Regions from separate parts of the Sphingobium sp. CFD-1 genome, predicted to be linked through region 3. Evidence: riboswitches for the same ligand, from Rfam matches in the RefSeq annotation. Region 3 holds a riboswitch; each other region holds the start of a gene.

Region 1 (4,209 bases), 500 kb from region 3:
GCGTTATCGCCGTCAGGAGGCCCAGGCCTTTCTGTGTCGCGCGGCTGACCAACTCAGCTTCTTCCGGCACGCTCATGCTCGCCATGTCCGCATGCGCCATATGTTCGTGGGCAGTTGCGAACCCTATGGCCAGATCGATCGATGGCTCAGCGAAGGCGCGGGCGAACAGGGTGACAAGCACGGCTGCGATGATTCCCGCGATCATGCCGCGGATGAGAAGGCTTCTGCTCATGACGAATTCCGCCTCAAAGCGATGCCCAGGCGATCGGAATCGATCGCTGATCGGGAAATCGCGGTAAAATAGGGAATAGATGCGGCCGATCTGATGCAGTCGGATCGCAAACCGCTCTAGTGGCAGGGGAAGCCCAAAAGATGCCGACCGTCATGCACGAATTCGTGCACATACATACCCTTGAACAACGAAAAGGCGCCTTGTTCGGTGCTGACGAAATAGAGGAAGATCAGCGCCAGCAGCGTACCGAATATCGCCCAGGGCAGGATTTCGCGCAGTGGTATGGTGCTGCCGCCCTGCAGGGGGATGAAGATGTCTTCGGCAAATAGCGTCGTGGTGGCCATGATGATGCTCCTTTCGGGATTTTCGCGTCCCGCCGGTGTCCGTTCGCCCGAGGAAGGTCTGACTTTCACCCGCCCCCTCTCGACAGAGATAGGCAGCGGACGATAACAGTGGCGCGACCGTGCCGGAATCTCACCGGCTTCTTCCTCGACCTTGCCCGCACGACATAGGATGGAACCGGGCGCAGCGTCAACGTCTCCCGGGAGGATCGACTGATCAAGCGCCTGAACCTGCTCTGCCACGCGGCGACGCCATCTATGCGCGAAGGCGGTTTTCCGGCGCCCGGCGAAGCCGTCGATGAAGGAGGATCGCGCGCGACCGCTGGATTGCGCCTGCCCCGCCCAACCCCCAGGACTATCGTCACGAGTCCGATGGCTGCGGCGCAACAGACGGCCGATCTTTTGGGAGTGGCCGCGCAGGTCGAGCCGGCACTGCGGGACATCGATCATGGCGACTGGGCGGGACGCAGCTTCGCGGACATTCACGCGCGTGATCCAGGCGCCTTCGCTCGCTGGCTTGCCGATCCGGCACCCGGCGCGCCGGGCGGCGAAACGATGGCAATGCTTTTGTCGAGGGTCGGAGCATGGATGGATGGCATCGACGGGGATGTGCTCGCGATCACCCATCCCATGGTCATCAGGGCCGCGATCGGCGTTGCGCTCGACCTGCCGCAGCAGGCATTATTGCGAATAGACATCGCGCCGCTTTCCAGTGTCACCCTGTCGTTCAACCGTGGCTGGCGGCTTCAGGCACTCCGCCCCCTTTGACTGTCCGTATCCGTGGCGCTTGCGATCCGCCTGCATCTGGCATATTGGCTGCGCGTCCTTGCGGAAGGCTCCGGCTGGAATCGGGGACAATGATCGCGCTGGTGGCCTTGTGAGAGGCCTTAAAAGGGAATGCGGTGCGGATGGATGCATCCATCCAATGCCGCGGCTGTCCCTGCAACTGTAAGTGGCGAGTGCGATGTACATGTGCGGACGGACATAACGACCCGAACCGCCAGCCACTGGGCCGGACGCTAAGTCATGCGAGGCCTGGGAAGGCCGTGCATCAAGCGATGACCCATGAGCCAGGAGACCTGCCGGCGTCTGGTCGCTCTTGCCCTGGCCCAGGGGATGGCCGTGGCACGGTGAACTCCGTCTGAGCGACGAACGCGCGGCAGGGGCCGCATCGGAGACGTGCGTCGGCCGCCCATTGGCGTCCGGTCGCCGCGCGTGCCGACCGTTCGTGAACGGCACGCCCCTGTCCAACGTCGATTGGACGCCGACGGGGGACTGTCTTGAACCATATCATCCTATCGCGGCTGGCTTTTGCCGCCGTTCTTTCTTTCACCGCGACACCGGCGCAGGCCGAAACCAGCGACGATGCGGACGGCATCGTCGTTACTGGCAAGAGCCTGGAAGAGCTGCTGCCCCAGCAACTGTCCCGCTATGGCAGCGATATCGAGACTGTTACGGACAAGCAGGTGCGCGACGGCGGATATGTCGATGTTGCGCGCGCGCTGCAGACGGTGCCGGGTCTCTATATCATGCCGGGTTCCGGGCCGTTCAGCTATGTCGATATCTCACTCCAGGGGTCGCGCACGCAGGACGTGCTGTGGACGGCCGACGGCATCCGCCTGAACAACCGGCTTTATGGCAGCACCTCGCCCAACGACACGCTGCCCGCCAGCATGATCGAGCGCATCGAGGTGCTGAAGGGTGGCGAGAGCCTCTTCTACGGCACGCAGGCGGCGGCTGGTGTCATCAATGTCGTGACGCGCAGCTTCACCGATTCCTTCAACGGACAGGTGAATGGCAGCGTCGACAGTCGCTCCGGCGTCAATCTCGACGGCTATGCGCGGGGCAGCATCGGCGATCACAAGTTCGTGGTCTATGCCTCCCGCAACCAGGCGGAAGGGTATCGCCCCTACAGCGTCATGCAGCCCAGCGCGACCGACCGGAAGCGCGGCTATCGCCTGTGGTCGGTAGGCGGCAAATATCAGTTCGATTTCACGCCAGACCTGCGTCTCAACCTGCAATATCAGCACACGGAAGCGAAACTCGACAATCTGAGCGCCTCGCGCGTCAACACAAGCCGCAACGACCGCAATGAAGAGATTGCGAGCGCTCGCCTCGATTATACCGGAAGCGACACGATCCAGTTCTTCCTCAAGGGCTATTTTCACGACTGGAAGACGGCCTATGTCCAGATACTCAATCCTATTCCAGCCGGACCGCCGATCGTGGTTTATCCGGCTGGCACCTTCTGGGGCTATCAGGACTATGGCGGCAGCGCGGTCGTAAAACTGCATCCGCACCGCGGCCTTGAATATCTGATCGGCTATGATTTCCAGAATTTCAACGGCCGCGACGACGTGTTGCTGATCGGCAAGATCAGCGAACAGGTGCATGCCGGCATCCTTCAGGTCCGTACCACCGATGAAATCAGTGACCGAGGCCGGATCGCGGCTGGAGCGCGCTATAATGAAAGCGGCGGTGCGAAGAAGACGATCTGGAACGTCAGCGGCCGTTTCGACATCAGCGACACCCTCTATGTCGAGGGCATTGGCGGCACATCCTTCATCCTGCCTGATGCATCGTCGCTCTATGGCATCGACCCGTGCTGTGAGATCGGCAATCCGAACCTGAGGCCGGAGCAGAGCCTGAACATCAATCTGACCGTAGGTGGAGTTTTTCCGCTGGCGGGTGGTGCGCTCAACTGGAAGACGACCTATTTCCAGCGCAGGATCACCAACCTCATCGACACATATTATGGTGATCCAGCCTTTCCCAATGGCACGTTCATCAATGTCGATACCCGCGTGAAGGTGCGCGGCGCCGAGTTCCAGATCGACGCGACGCTGGCGCAGGCCTGGCATATCAATGCGAGCTATACCTATACCCGGGCTCGCGACGGAGGTTCGACAACCCAGCGCGACAGAACGCCCCGGCAATATGCCAAGGGCGCTATTGCCTATGCGCCGGAAGACTTGCCCTTCGGTGCCAATGTCGCGGTGAACTGGGTCGGCGACGCCTATTCCTCGCCCTTTGGCTTCCCGCGCCAGAACTATGGCAATTACACGACCCTCGACATCGGCGCGCATCTTTATGTCGACGGCGCGGCGCGGCGGCATCGCTTCGGCGTGAATGTGGAAAACGCCACCGGCAAAGAATATGCGACGCGCGGTTTGGGATCGGCTCCCGCCGATGCGGGCGGGCGCTTTCTTTATTTCCTGCGCGGCGTGCCCCGGACGCTCCGGGTCAGTTACGGCCTGAGTTTCTGACGCTGTAATGCTCCGCTCGTTTCTCTTCCTCCATCGCTGGTCCCGCTTATTGCGGGGCAGCGGCGTCCCGCCACTTCCCGCTGCGGTAACCTTTGTCACAGGGATGGCGTTCGCAAGGCCGGGCGCAATTCCCGGGCCGAGCGCGGCAGGAGGAGACGCGAGCGGCAAATCCACCGTCACCCATGCCCCCATCCAACAAGGAGCGAATGCTTGAGCAAGATACCCACCACGGTGATCACCGGTTTTCTGGGCGCGGGCAAGACCACGCTCATCCACCATCTCCTCCAGAATGCGAAGGGCCGCAGGCTGGCGCTGATCGTCAATGAGTTTGGCGATGTCGGGGTCGATGGCGAATTGCTGCGCGGCTGCA
Region 2 (4,209 bases), 1.4 Mb from region 3:
CGGCAGCCCGATCCTGAGCCAGCGCGGATTATGATCGAAGGGCCGCGTCAGGATCGCCCGCTGTGCAAGGCGCTCAAATAATGCCATCGCATCGTCCGTCGCGATCAGCGTGAAAAGAGGACATGCGCCCATCGGCCGATAGCCGCAGCCGATCAATATTTCGTCCAGCCGCAGCCTTTCGCGGCGCAGGCGATTCCGCGTTGCGGCAATCCACTCATGATCGGCATAAGCGGCCGCGCCAATGGCGATGGCTGCGGCGGAAATGGGCCACGCACCAAGCTTTCGTCGCATCTGATCGACGATGGCTTCGGGCCCTAGCAGGAACCCCAGCCGCAGGCCTGCCAGCCCAAAGAATTTGCCGAAGGATCGAAAGATCAGCAATCGACGATGGTCGGCAATGTCGGGGGCCAGACTGTGCGTCGGATCGCTGTCGGCGAAGGCTTCGTCGACGATCAGCCATCCCTCTTCCGCGCGATTGTCTGCAAGGGCGAGCAGTGCATCGCGCGTCCAGTGGCGCCCATCAGGATTGTTGGGATTGGCAAGGATGAGGACGCCGCTTTCGGGATTGGACGGCGAGGCCGAGGAAATGGTGGACGATACTGGAAACATCTCTTCATGCGTGCGGTAGGTGGGGGCGAGATATTGCGCTTCCGGGCCGAGCAGGCTGCTCACGATACGCAGGCCCGTTTCGGTTCCGGGAAGCGCGCAAAGATGTCTGGGGTCCACGCCGAAATAGAGTGCGGCGGTTCTTTCCATCTCCAGCAGGTTGGCTTCGCAAGGAAGGCGGCGCCAATCGATCTCCATATCGTCCGGAACTGGCCATGCATGGGGATTGATGCCGGTCGACAGATCGATCCATGGCTGGCGACCTTCGCCGAACCGCGCTCGCGCCGCGGCCAGGCCGCCGCCATGCCATGTCCATCGATTCTTCATGACAGTTTCGATCCCACGATCAGGGTCATCAGAAGCGCGGTTTCAATCAATTCGATGCCGGCGCCATGGCCATCGCCGGAAATACCTCCGATCTGGCGCTTGATCCAGCAACCCCAGAGCGGGATGAAGACGGCGCCGGCGAGCAGGACGGGGAAGCGAAGGGATGCCAACAGCGCCACGCTTGACCATGCGAATATATCGAACGGGCGAATGGCTCCGCGAAATCGGGATGCCAGGCCCTCGTGAAGGGGAGGCAACCAAATCGTCCAGATCAGGGGACCGATGCGGGCGATGAAGGGAATGCAGATAAGTGTCATCAAGTTAATGACGCTCGCTTGCTGTAAAAGAGCGTGGATCAGCACCAGTTTGCTCAGCAGCAAAAGGCCTATGGCGATGACGCCGAAACTGCCGATATGAGGATCGCCCAGGACCGCCAGCATCCTGTCGCGATTTCCATGCGCCGCGCCACGCGCATCGACGATGTCGGCCAGTCCATCCAGATGGAGCCCGCCCGTCACCATGGCCCACAGAAGCAATCCGGAAAGCGCCCCGATCCATGGATCGATCAGGCTGCCTGCCCAAGCGCCCAGCGCGAGGATCGAACCCAATAGCAGGCCAACTGCGGGGAACCACCGCATGGCCGATGCGAATTCATTCGGCGTGACAGCGATGTGGGGTGCGGGCAGCCTCGTCAGGAATTGCACCGCGATGATGAGGCCTTTCAAGACTGCAATCCTGCAAGTCGGGGGAGGCAGCGGCCCTGTTTCCCCTTATGTTGTGACGGGATGATGATCGGGCTTCTGGATTTCATCGTGAACCTTCCGCAGCAGAAGACGTCCCTGCGGCGGACAGGGCGGGCTTTTCGGCCACGACATGTCCGCCACCTGGCGGTCTGGACTGTCGCTACGCGGGGGTGATCCCGTTCGCCCGGCACACCCTGTCCGCACGAAGAACGACTGCGGCGGGCCGGTCTCCTGGCTTGCGGGTCAGGGCCGGATGCGCCGCCTTCTCAGAATCCTGTGATCCCAATGGCTAGTGGCGCGCGGCTATCCGCTCACAGTTGCAGGGGCAGCTGAGGTTCCTCACCTCATTCCCGTATATCCCTTTTGGGGAACCTGTCGCGCGGCGCGAAATAGGAAAGTTAGGCTCCCGCGTCAATCGAGGCTCTCGCTCGAGAACCGACCCCTTGTTATCCAGCCGGGGCGGCGCGCTTGAGATCGACCGTGCGGAAGCCCAGATGCGACGCGGCGGAAAGCTCGTCCTGCGCGTGGCGGGCAGCGGGGCGGTAGCGGGCGCAATAATTGGGCGCACACAGAAAGGAACCGCCCTTTATGACCCGAACGCGGGCGTCGGGCTGGTCGGAGTCGAAGCTGGGATTTCCCGGCGCGCCTTCACCAATCAGCACGGGTTGATGGCTCGGCAGATACCAGCTTTGCGTCCATTCCCATGCATTGCCGATCATATCCCGCAGGCCGAAACCGTTGGCCCGGTAGCATCCGACCGGCGCGAGGCCGCGATGCCCGTCGAGGCCGGTGTTGGAGGCCGGAAATTCGCCCTGCCAGCTATTGGCGGCTTCGGGGCCGGGCTGTTCCCATCCGCTTGACTGTCCGCCATTGGCCGCGCGTTCGAACTGCTCTTCGGTGGGAAGCGAGCGTCCCGCCCAGCGGGCATAGGCGATTGCATCGGCATAGGCGACCTGCACCACCGGATAGTCGTTCCGTCCGGCAAGGTCACTTCCCGGTCCTTCGGGATGCCTCCAGTCGGCGCCTTTGACAATCCGCCACCATTGCTGGGGCGCGACCGGCCGTTCGCCCGGGCCGGGCGGTTGGAAGACAATAGAATCCCCCAACCCCTCGGCGACGGTTCGATAGCCCGTTTCCAGAACGAAGCGGGCGAATTGGGCGTTGGTGACTTCGTGCCGGTCGATCCAGAAACCGGGCACGTTCGCTTCATAGGCGGGGCGTTCCTCTGGGTAGCCCCGGTCATCCCCGATCTGCGCCTTGCCCGCTGGCACCCACGCCATGTCGTCGCTCTGGGTAGCGCACTGCGTGCCATAGGCTGGCTGGTCGATGGCCGCTGTCGAAAGGGGCAGCAGCGCCAATAAGGCGGCCGGGCCAAGTCTATGCGCGATACTCATGGTTGATAGATCCGTTGATCGGGCAGGATAACGCCGACATCCTTCGCATAGGCATCCCAGGCCGCGATCAGTTGCCGTTTGCGGTCGGGATGTTCCAGCGACAGGTCATGCGTTTCACCGGGATCTTCGGCCAGATTGAACAGCCGCCACTCTCCATCGCCGATGTCGGTGATTTTCCAGTCGCCCTGCCGCAGCGCGCGCGAGCCGAACAGTTCGGTCCCGATGCTGTCGCCCGGCGCATAGACCCGGTCGGCCGTTTCGCTCAGATAGGGCACCCAGCTCTTGCCGCGTATCGGCTCCACCTGCCGTCCGGCGAAGCTGCCCTGTGGATCGGGAACATGGGCAAGGTTCAGAAAGGTGGGCACCACATCCGCGACAGAGAGGAAAGCGTTGGCGATGCCCTGGCGCTTGAACCCCTTGTAGTTGATGAACGAAACCGTGCGCGTGCCGCCTTCCGCGGCATAGGCTTTCACCAGCCAGGAGGGCGCTGTTCCCGCCTGCGCCCAGCCGGGACCGTAGCCGACATAGCTGGTCGCCGCGCCGCGATTGTCGAAGCTGTTATCGGCTCCGGCCGCCAGCTTGCCGATCCCCGCCATTTCCGTCGCGGTCAGGTCCATCCCTTCCGCGCCATTGTCCGCCAGGAACAGGATGACGGTATTGTCATACTGGCCGGTGCGTTTCAGCTCCGCGATGACCCGTCCGACATTCTGGTCCAGCCGGTCGACCATCGCCGCATAGATTTCCATATCGCGCGATGCCACGCGCTTCTGCTCGGCCGTCAGGGAATCCCATCCGCCTTTACGCAGCACAGGCTCATGCGCGGCCACTGCCGGATCTAGCAGACCCAATTCTGCTTGCCGCTTCAAGCGTTGCGCGCGCAGCACTTCGAAGCCTGCATCATAACGGCCGCGATATTTGGCGATGTCTTCCTTGGGCGCCTGCAATGGCCAGTGCGGTGCGGTGAACGCAAGATAGGCGAAGAACGGCTTTTTCCCTTCCGTGCCCTTACCGCTGGTCTTCAGTTCCTCAATGAGCTTGGTCGCGAAATAGTCGGATGAATAGAAGCCGTCGGGCAGAGCGCTCAGCACCTTGCCGTCCTGGGTATAGGTATATCCCTTGGCGGGATCGGTTGATATTCC
Region 3 (4,209 bases):
GGCGCAGATTCCCCTTGAGCAGATGATCGCCGCACGCCCCGACTGGCTGATCGTCGAAAGCGGCAGCGAACAGGTGGTCGATCAGGGGACGGAGATGCTGCACCATCCGATCCTGAAAGACATCCCCCGCATCCGCGTGCCGCAGGCGTGGACGGTCTGCGGCGGCCCCGCCTATGTGCTGGCCGCGCGCAGCATCGTGGCGCAGATCAACGCCGCGCCCCGCCGCCGATAGGGGACGGACGCTCACGCCCGTCCCTTTTCAGCGCGATCAGAAGCGGACACGCACGCCGCCATAGGCCGACCGGCCATAGACCCCATAGCCATAGGCCGTGGCGTATTCCTGATCCGACAGATTGTCGATCCGGCCATATATCTCCAGATGCTCGCCGATCGGGAAGGATGCGCGCAGGCCGACAATGGCATAGCCGTCCAGTTGCACCCTGTTCCGGCCCGCGTCCAGGTCGAAACTGTCGCCCACCATGGTGATCGTCGCGCCGGTGCTGAGGCCGAAGGGCCACGCATAATCCGCCGACACGCTGACCGCATTGGCGGCGCGGCGCAGCAGGCGCTTGCCTTCATCCACGCTGCCAGGCGACCGGTCTCGCGCGTCGATATAGCTATATGAACCGGTGAGAGTGAGCGCATCGACCGGCTTCAATGTCAGCGTCGCCTCCACACCCTTGGCGCGGGTGCGGTCGAGATTGCCATAGAGGAAGCTGTTATTGTCATAGTTGATCTGGTTACGCGTATCGCGGCGGAAAGCGGTGACCGACAGCATCGCCCGCCCATCGTCCAGGCTCTGGTCAAAGCCGATATCGTAGCTTTTGGACCTTTCCGGCTTCAGATCCGCGTTGCCGCTGAACATATCGTAAAGCTGATAGAGGGAAGGCGCCTTGAACCCTTCGCCATAGCTCAGGCGGAAATTGGTCGCGCCATGGTTGGGTGTATAATTGGCGTTCGCGCCAAAGGTTGTCGCGCCGCCAAACTGGCTGTGATCGTCATGACGCACGCCGCCGGTGACAGACAGCCCCGCGACCGGCTTCACGATGGCCAGGGCATAGACGCTGTCGATATTCGCCTTCGCACTGGATGTGTCGCCGAAGCCGAAGAAATCATAATCGGGCCGCTCATGCTCATAGCCGAAGACCAGCTTCGCCTGATCGACCGGCGCATAGACGCCTTCATATTCGAAGCGCAGGTTGGTGCCGCTATAGCCATAGTCGGGGTCCGTGCCGCGCACGAAATAATAGTCGCGGTCGTTGCGGAACCAGGTGACCGCCGCCCGATTGGTCAGCTTGCCGTCGAGCAGAGCGAGATTGATGCCGGCATAGCCGACATATTGGTCCGATTTGCTGATGTCAGCGCTGTCGGCGGGTGCGCCGAAGAAGCTGTCATAATCGAGATCGGCATGAATATAATAGCCGCGCAGGTCGAGGCTGAGCGTATCGGTGAAACTGAGCTTGAGCTTCGCATTGGCGGCAATGTTCTTGTAGCCGTCCTTTTCCGTGGCGCCAAAGGAGCGCGCTGCCGAGGAAATGCCATCGGTACGGAAATAAGCCATGCCCACGCCGCCCGAAGCGATGCCGCTGGTGCCAGACACATCGGCCTTGGCGTTCAGCGTATCGCTATAACCATAATCGACCGAGGCATTGGCGGCATAGCCTTCAGCGGGCGTACCCGTCATCACATTGACCACGCCGCCAATCGCCTGACTGCCATAGACGACAGAGTTGGAACCGCGCAGCACTTCGATCCGGCGGATATTACCGACCAGCAGATGGCCGAAATCATAGCCGTCGCCAATTCCGCTGGGATCATTGACCTTCACGCCGTCGATCAGCACCAGCGTCTGCGTTGTTTCCGCGCCGCGCAGCGACACGCCCGTCGCCGCGCCGGTCGTGCCCGAGCGATTGAAACGCACACCCGGCGTCGTCATCAGCAAATCCGTCACATCGACCGCCTGCCGCGTGCGGATGGTGTCGGCGTCGATCACGCTGATCGCCTGTCCCACCTCGTCCCGCGGCTGTTCAATGCCCGATGCGGTGACGACAATATCGTCATCCTGCGCCAACGCAGGCGTGGCCGCCAGCAATGCCATGAGCGGCAATCCCGATTTCAACATTTTTTCGTCTCTTCCCTGAGCGTCCTTGCGACTTTCAAGGCCGGGGACTCCGCGCGCGCGGTCGACACGCGCGACAGGCCGACGCCGGTTCCCGCCACGCGCACCGATGCGGCCCCGGCCGCTTGGCAGCGTCGCTCAGACGGAAAACCGTGCCATGGCCTATCCCTGGACCAGGGCAAGAGCGACCGGGCGCTGGCAGGTCTCCTGGCTCGCGGGTCATAGCAGCGATGCGCCAGCCTTCCCGGACATGCGTCCAGTGGCCGGTCCCCTTCCCGCCCCTTTGCAGGAATGTGGGACCAATACGCATCGCGCTCACCGCTTACAGTTGCAGGGACAGCCGCGGAATAAGAGGGCGAACCCTCCGCACCGCATTCCCTTTTCAGCCCCGTGGGGCACCAGCGCGATCATGTCCGCCGCGCTTGAAGCGCCCCGGACGCCGCCGCCCATAGGGCAAGCCGTTCCTTATGCCAAGCGAATCAAGTGAGAGGCCAAAGGAAATGGCGGATTTGGGTGGATTGCGGACTGTCCGCCATTCCCATCTCCGTTCGCCTTGCGCGAAGGTGGGTTGTCCGCAAATGGCCGCAGCCTGCCGCCCCAATATGCGGCCGCCAGAACCCGGTCAGGGCGTTTCGGTCGGCACGACTTTGGGTGCGGGCACGTCTTCCTTCGCGCTCAGCACCGCGGCGGGCGGTCCCTTTTCAATCGCGGCAACAAGCGGGCCCACGCCCGCGCAATCGGCGCGGCACAGCTTTTGCGCCTGCGCCAGATTTTCCTTGGCCTTGGCGATGGCGCCCTTTTCCACCATGGCTTCGCCCTGACCCACCAGCGCACCGACATCCGCCGGGTCCAGCAGCAACGCTTCATTGTACAGGCGGATGGCCTTGCCCTGCAGCCCCTGCGCCCGCGCCACCTGCGCCAGTTCGATATAAGCGGCGCGATTGCGCGGATCGACGGCCAGCGCGCTTTCCAGCGCATCGTTCGCGCCTTCCAGATTGCCCGCCTTGCGCGCGGTTTCGCCCGCACGCTGCCATTCAATCGAGCGCGGATCGATCTGCGCGTCGGGCCGCTGGGTCATGCCCGCGCTGGATACGGTCGTCAGCACGACGGCAAGGGCAATCGAGGCAGGGGTAAAACGCATCAATGTCTCCAGCCATGTTTCAGGCGTTGCTTCCGGCCAAGTGTCGCCATTTTGCGGGCGCTTGTCCATTGTCTCTTTCATGGCCCGCGGCGCAGCCGGGCGAAGTAGAAACCGTCCGTCCCGTCATGCCCCGGCGTCAGCAGCCAACCCGGACCGTGCGCCCGCCCCAATGGCAAGTCGATGGCGTCCGCGATCCAGCCATCATGCCGTTGCAGGAATGTCTCCACCTGACCCCGCCCCTCCCTGTCCGTCAGCGCACAGGTGGCATAGACCAGCGCGCCGCCCGGCGCCAGCAGCGGCGCGGCGAAATCGAGGATGCGGGCCTGTTCCTGCACCAGCCTGTCGAGCCGGGCGGGAGTCAGTCGCCAGCGCGCCTCCGGGTTGCGCCGCCATGTGCCCGTGCCGGAACAGGGCGCATCGACCAACACGGCATCGGCCCGGCCATGCAGGCTTTCCAGCGCGCGCGCTTCATGCCCCTGATCGAGCAGGAGCGTCTGGATGAATGTCGCGCCTGCGCGCTCGGCGCGGGGAGACAGGCGGGCAAGGCGGGAGCGGATGGTGTCGGCGGCGATCAGCGTGCCCTTGCCCTCCATGGCGGCGGCCAGCGCCAGCGTCTTTCCGCCCGCGCCGGCGCACAGGTCGATGACCGTCTGGCCGGGCCGCGCCTCGCAAGCAATGGCGATAAGTTGGCTGCCCGCATCCTGCACTTCGACGAGACCACGCTGCCACGGCTCGCTCTTTTCGACTGGCGCGCCTTCGGGCAGGCGCAGCGCATCGGACACGCCGGGAACTGGCATCGCGTCGGGCAGGAGCGGCAGGGCATCCTCCAACGCGCCTCTCAGCCGGTTGACGCGCAAATCGACCGGCGCGCGGCCCAGCAACGCGTCCTGCTCCACAGGCGCGGCTAGCAAGGGGGCGATCCAAGCGGGGATGATGCCCGGCTCGGCGC
Region 4 (4,209 bases), 1.0 Mb from region 3:
GCCGAGCAGCCATTGCTCGTCATTGTAGGTGGTGGTCGCGTAATCCTTGTCGAACAGGTTGTAGACCCGCAGGTTGGCCGCGACATTCTTCGTCACGGCGAACGAAACGCCGCCATCCACTACGGCGTAGCCGGGCACGCGGAACTGGTTGGCGTTGTCGGAATAGGTTTTCCCGACGTAGCGCAGGCCAAGGCGGGTCTGGAACCGCGGGGTGACGTCGTAACGCAACCAGAGATTGGCGGTCGTCTCGGGCACACCCGGCGGGGTCTTGCCATTGTATGACGTGCCGCCACTCAGGAACTCGTCGAAACGCGCGTCGAGGATCGTGCCGTTGGCATCGATCCCGAAGCCCCCCGGAAGGTCCAGCGTCAGCGAAGCCTCCAGTCCTTTCGCCGAACGCTGTCCAACCTGATCCTGCCTTGGTGGAAGGCTGCCCGGAACCGTGGCGAGCAGGTTCTTCTTCACGATCCGGTAGGCCGCGAAGGTCGCCAAGCCGCGGCCGCCGAGGAAGCTGGCCTTGATGCCCGCCTCAATCTGGTCGCCCGTGGTGTTCTTGAACGCGGCCTGCCCGATGGAGAAGGTGATCAGCGAACCGAGCGGATCGACCGCCGTCGCATACTGACCGTAGAGCGATAGTGCAGGGCTCGGTTGGTAAACCGCTCCCACCCGCCAGGTGACGTTGTGCAGCGTCTTGTCGAGTCGCAACGTCTCGGTCGCCACGCCGGCGGTATCGTAGCTGTTGACGTAGCGTTTGACGTTGGCGTGGTCGTAGTTGATCCCGACCGACACCGACAATTGGTCGCTGAGCGTCAGGCGGTCTTCCGCGAAGAAGGAATATTGCCGCGTCCGGCTGCGATGCTGGGGCCGCACACCGAACGTGTTGTAATAGAGACCCGGGTCAAACACGAATGGATCGACCGGATCGGCGAAGCCGGCCGGCGCCGGATCAGAATCGAAATCGTTCGCGTGCCTGAAACTGATTGCGTTGACGTCGAAGCCAACCAGCACCTCGTTCTTCAGGCCACCCCATTCGCTGCGGATCGTGACGTCGGCCTGATTGCCGATCTGCGTCTGATCGTGATCGATGCCGAAGAAGTCGAACCGGTCGATCTTCCCCGTGGCGCCGTTCCAGAAATAGCTTTCGAGATTGCGCCACTTGCGATGCGTGGTCAGACGGTAGGCGGTATTGCGGACGCTGATGGAATCGCTCGGCGTCCATTCCACCCGGATCGTCGTCCGGTTGTCCTTGAAGCGCATCAGCGCGTCGGTGACGTTGTAGTTCCGGCGCTTGTTGCGATCATCGATCCTGCCATTGATCAGCGGTGTGCCGAAATAGAGCATCGGCTCCTGGTCGCTGTAATCGTCGGACAGGGTGATGGTCAGCCTATCGCTGGGGCGCAGCTGTACCGAGCCGGATATGGCCAACCCCTTCGAATTCCCGCGATCGACCCAGCCGTCCGACTGTGTGCGGCTGATGTCGAAACGATAGGCGGTCAGCTCGTTGACCGGCCCACCGACACCGGCGGCGATGCGCCAGCTATTCTGGGAACCGAAACCGGCTTCTGCTTCGAACTCGGTGCGGGTAGTGTTCGGCTTCTTGGAGATGACGTTGACGGCGCCACCGATCGCGCCTTGCCCATAGAGGACCGAAGCAGGCCCGCGCAGCACTTCGATCCGGTCGACAGTCCAGGGGTCGGTCGGAAACGTCACGGTGCCCGCGCCGGGATAGAGGCGAACACCGTCATAGAGCTGCATGACGGAGCCGGGTCCGCTAAAGCCCCGCGCGGCAAGACCGGTGCCCCCGTTGCCCGGATTGGCCACCGAGCTGATGCCCGTCGCGCGCGTGACGGCATCGACGATCGACAGGTCACCGCGTGCGCGGATAACATCGCCCGACAGCGTCTCGACGCTGGCCGGCGTCTCAAGGATGGTCAGGCCCAGACGGCTGCCCGTCTGCGTAGGAGCGTTGGCATCGCCGGTGCGAGTGCCCAGCACGAGGATATCGGACTTGTCGGCTGCCTCCGATGCATCTTCGGCATGAGCAAAGGCAGGCAAAAGGAGCGCGGCGAGCGCGGTGCTGGAAAGGATGGTCTTGATCACGAAATAGTCCTCCGGCGTCTTGCGACATGGCCGGGGCAAACCCGCGTGAACGGGCGGCACGCGCGGCGGCCGGACGCCATGGGCGGCCGACGCACGTCTCCGATGCGGCCCCAGCCGCTTGTTCGTCGCTCAGACGGAGTTCACCGTGCCGCGGCCATCCCCTGGACCAAGGCAAGAGCGACCAGACGCCGGCAGGTCTCCTGGCTCGCGGGTCACAGCTTGATGCACGCCTTCCCAGGCCTCGCATGATTTAGCGTCCGGCCCAGTGGCTGCCCCTTCAAGGAGGAGCGATGTGCATCGCGCTATCCGCTTACAGTTGCAGGGACAGCCGCGGATTTGGAGGAAACCCCTCCGCACCGCATTCCCGATTAAGCCCCTTTCGGGGGGCACCGGCGCGATCAATGAAAGCCGGAATAGTCCAACTCTCGCCGCAGCGCCTAGTCGAAGTGAACGGAAAAGCCAACAACCCATGCCGCGTGTTTGGCGAAGGGCTGGCCCTTCACATGGGGCAAGTGATGATAGTCGCGCTGGAACTTGCCTCGGAGCATCTTGTGCTGCCCGAACGGGGATGAGCCGAATCGGCGGTCACCGCCTCCGCCCAGCACAAGATGCTTCATCGCGCTCGATCCAGAAATCGCGTGAGACATAATCCTGCCAAAAGAACAGCCTTCCCCGCTGCTCCTCGATTATCTGAACCGCCCGTCATCCGCCGGCGAGGCTACATGACGATGACACTCGCATCCAGCCGGACGCCCGTGCGGCTCGCTTAAGCGGGATAGATGTAGCTGGCTGGGCCTTTGCGACCGTGCAACGGCAAGCGCCGCATCATTTTGATAATGATTTGCACAAGCAAGATAGTTTCAGTACTTTACTCGGGCGCTAAGCGGCGAAGGCCCGCAAAGCCACTTCACCCGCAGATCGCATTCACTTCATGATGACGCTTATCGATACATTGCATCGCTGGACTGGAGGTCTCGTTGGCCTGCTGCTGGCGATGCTTGGCCTGTCCGGCGCAATTCTCGTTCACAAGGATGCGTGGGTAGTGCTTCCCCATGCAACCGACGCGCAAATGCAAGGCACTGCGCATCTGGCTGAATTCACGCAGCGGATCATGGATGATCCCACAACCCGGCCCGAATCCATCCTCTTCGCAACCAGGGGTTTCGGGCTGGATCGGCTGACCTACAAGGGCGGCGCGGGCGCCTATCTCGATCAGAACGGCGGACTCGTGACGCGATGGACCAGCCAGTGGGAACGGCCGGAGATCTGGTTGTTCGACTTCCATCACCATCTCTTCGCCGGTGATTGGGGGGAAGTCATCATCGGCGTCGCCGCCATCTGCGGCCTGTTCTTCGTAGTGACTGGCGCGCTTCTATGGTTGCGGACACGCAAGACGTTCTCATTTCGCCTGTGGCCGGCGCGCATGAGCCGGCCGGCAATCATGCGGCATCACCGCGATCTCGGCATCGTGATGGCGCCGCTGCTGGTTCTGTCACTCGTCACCGGAGTGGTACTGGTATTCCGGCCAATGGCTGCGCTGCTCTTCGGGCCTGGCGCTCCCGTGCAAATCGACCGTTCGCTGGCCGAACCACCGCCACGCACGGGAAAGATCGCCGAGCGGTTAAATTGGTCGGCGATGATCGAAATGGGGCGACAGCGCTTTCCGGAAGCCGAGGTTCGCAGCCTCACTCTGCCACGTAGCGGCAACGGTCTCATCACCCTGCGCATGCGAAGCCCGGAAGAATGGCTGCCGAACGGGCGCACGACATTGTGGTTCGCGGCGGACAGCGGCGCGCTGGTGGCCACGCGCGATGCCAAGCATCTGCCACCTGAGGCACGCGGATATAATCTTCTCTATCCGCTTCATGCGGCCAAGGTTGGAGGATTTCTGTACCGGCTCGTGATGACGCTGTCTGGGCTGTCCCTGGCATTGTTGGGAACGCTAGCCGTGTGGGTTTTCTGGTTCAGGCGCCTTGTGTCGCCCCGTGGCTCCGGCTGAAGAAGCGCGTTCACTCGACTTCGGGGCGCTCACGGCGCGCGGTCTTGTTCTGCCAAGGCCGCCACCGTGAAGCACATCACGATTCACGATAACTAACCTTCGGGATCAAT

Evidence for each region. A riboswitch is a leader RNA that binds a small molecule or an ion and turns the genes downstream of it on or off. The one in region 3 is predicted to bind cobalamin.
Region 1: it holds a riboswitch for cobalamin, as region 3 does, so the genes downstream of both, LDB26_RS16395 (TonB-dependent receptor plug domain-containing protein) here and LDB26_RS13900 (TonB-dependent siderophore receptor) in region 3, are expected to answer to the same signal.
Region 2: it holds a riboswitch for cobalamin, as region 3 does, so the genes downstream of both, LDB26_RS07225 (adenosylcobinamide-GDP ribazoletransferase) here and LDB26_RS13900 (TonB-dependent siderophore receptor) in region 3, are expected to answer to the same signal.
Region 4: it holds a riboswitch for cobalamin, as region 3 does, so the genes downstream of both, LDB26_RS18930 (TonB-dependent siderophore receptor) here and LDB26_RS13900 (TonB-dependent siderophore receptor) in region 3, are expected to answer to the same signal.

What each region holds. Positions count from the first base shown of each region.
Region 1 is NZ_CP084398.1:3,260,197-3,264,405, reverse strand. It holds gene LDB26_RS16415 (CbtA family protein) at 1-181, opposite strand, end outside; gene LDB26_RS16410 (hypothetical protein) at 92-304, shown strand; gene LDB26_RS16405 (CbtB domain-containing protein) at 349-576, opposite strand; cobalamin riboswitch at 608-771, opposite strand; gene LDB26_RS16400 (histidine phosphatase family protein) at 832-1,341, shown strand; cobalamin riboswitch at 1,424-1,675, shown strand; gene LDB26_RS16395 (TonB-dependent receptor plug domain-containing protein) at 1,863-3,839, shown strand; gene cobW (cobalamin biosynthesis protein CobW) at 4,050-4,209, shown strand, end outside.
Region 2 is NZ_CP084398.1:1,389,882-1,394,090, forward strand. It holds gene LDB26_RS07220 (aminotransferase class I/II-fold pyridoxal phosphate-dependent enzyme) at 1-933, opposite strand, end outside; gene LDB26_RS07225 (adenosylcobinamide-GDP ribazoletransferase) at 930-1,658, opposite strand; cobalamin riboswitch at 1,880-2,067, opposite strand; gene LDB26_RS07230 (formylglycine-generating enzyme family protein) at 2,123-3,070, opposite strand; gene LDB26_RS07235 (arylsulfatase) at 3,067-4,209, opposite strand, start outside.
Region 3 is NZ_CP084398.1:2,759,126-2,763,334, forward strand. It holds gene LDB26_RS13895 (ABC transporter substrate-binding protein) at 1-232, shown strand, start outside; gene LDB26_RS13900 (TonB-dependent siderophore receptor) at 269-2,122, opposite strand; cobalamin riboswitch at 2,299-2,537, opposite strand; gene LDB26_RS13905 (tetratricopeptide repeat protein) at 2,742-3,260, opposite strand; gene LDB26_RS13910 (RsmB/NOP family class I SAM-dependent RNA methyltransferase) at 3,338-4,209, opposite strand, start outside.
Region 4 is NZ_CP084398.1:3,771,432-3,775,640, reverse strand. It holds gene LDB26_RS18930 (TonB-dependent siderophore receptor) at 1-2,100, opposite strand, end outside; gene LDB26_RS18935 (peptidase) at 1-13, opposite strand, end outside; cobalamin riboswitch at 2,273-2,509, opposite strand; gene LDB26_RS18925 (hypothetical protein) at 2,538-2,717, opposite strand; gene LDB26_RS18920 (PepSY domain-containing protein) at 3,035-4,099, shown strand; gene LDB26_RS18915 (ATP-grasp domain-containing protein) at 4,192-4,209, opposite strand, start outside.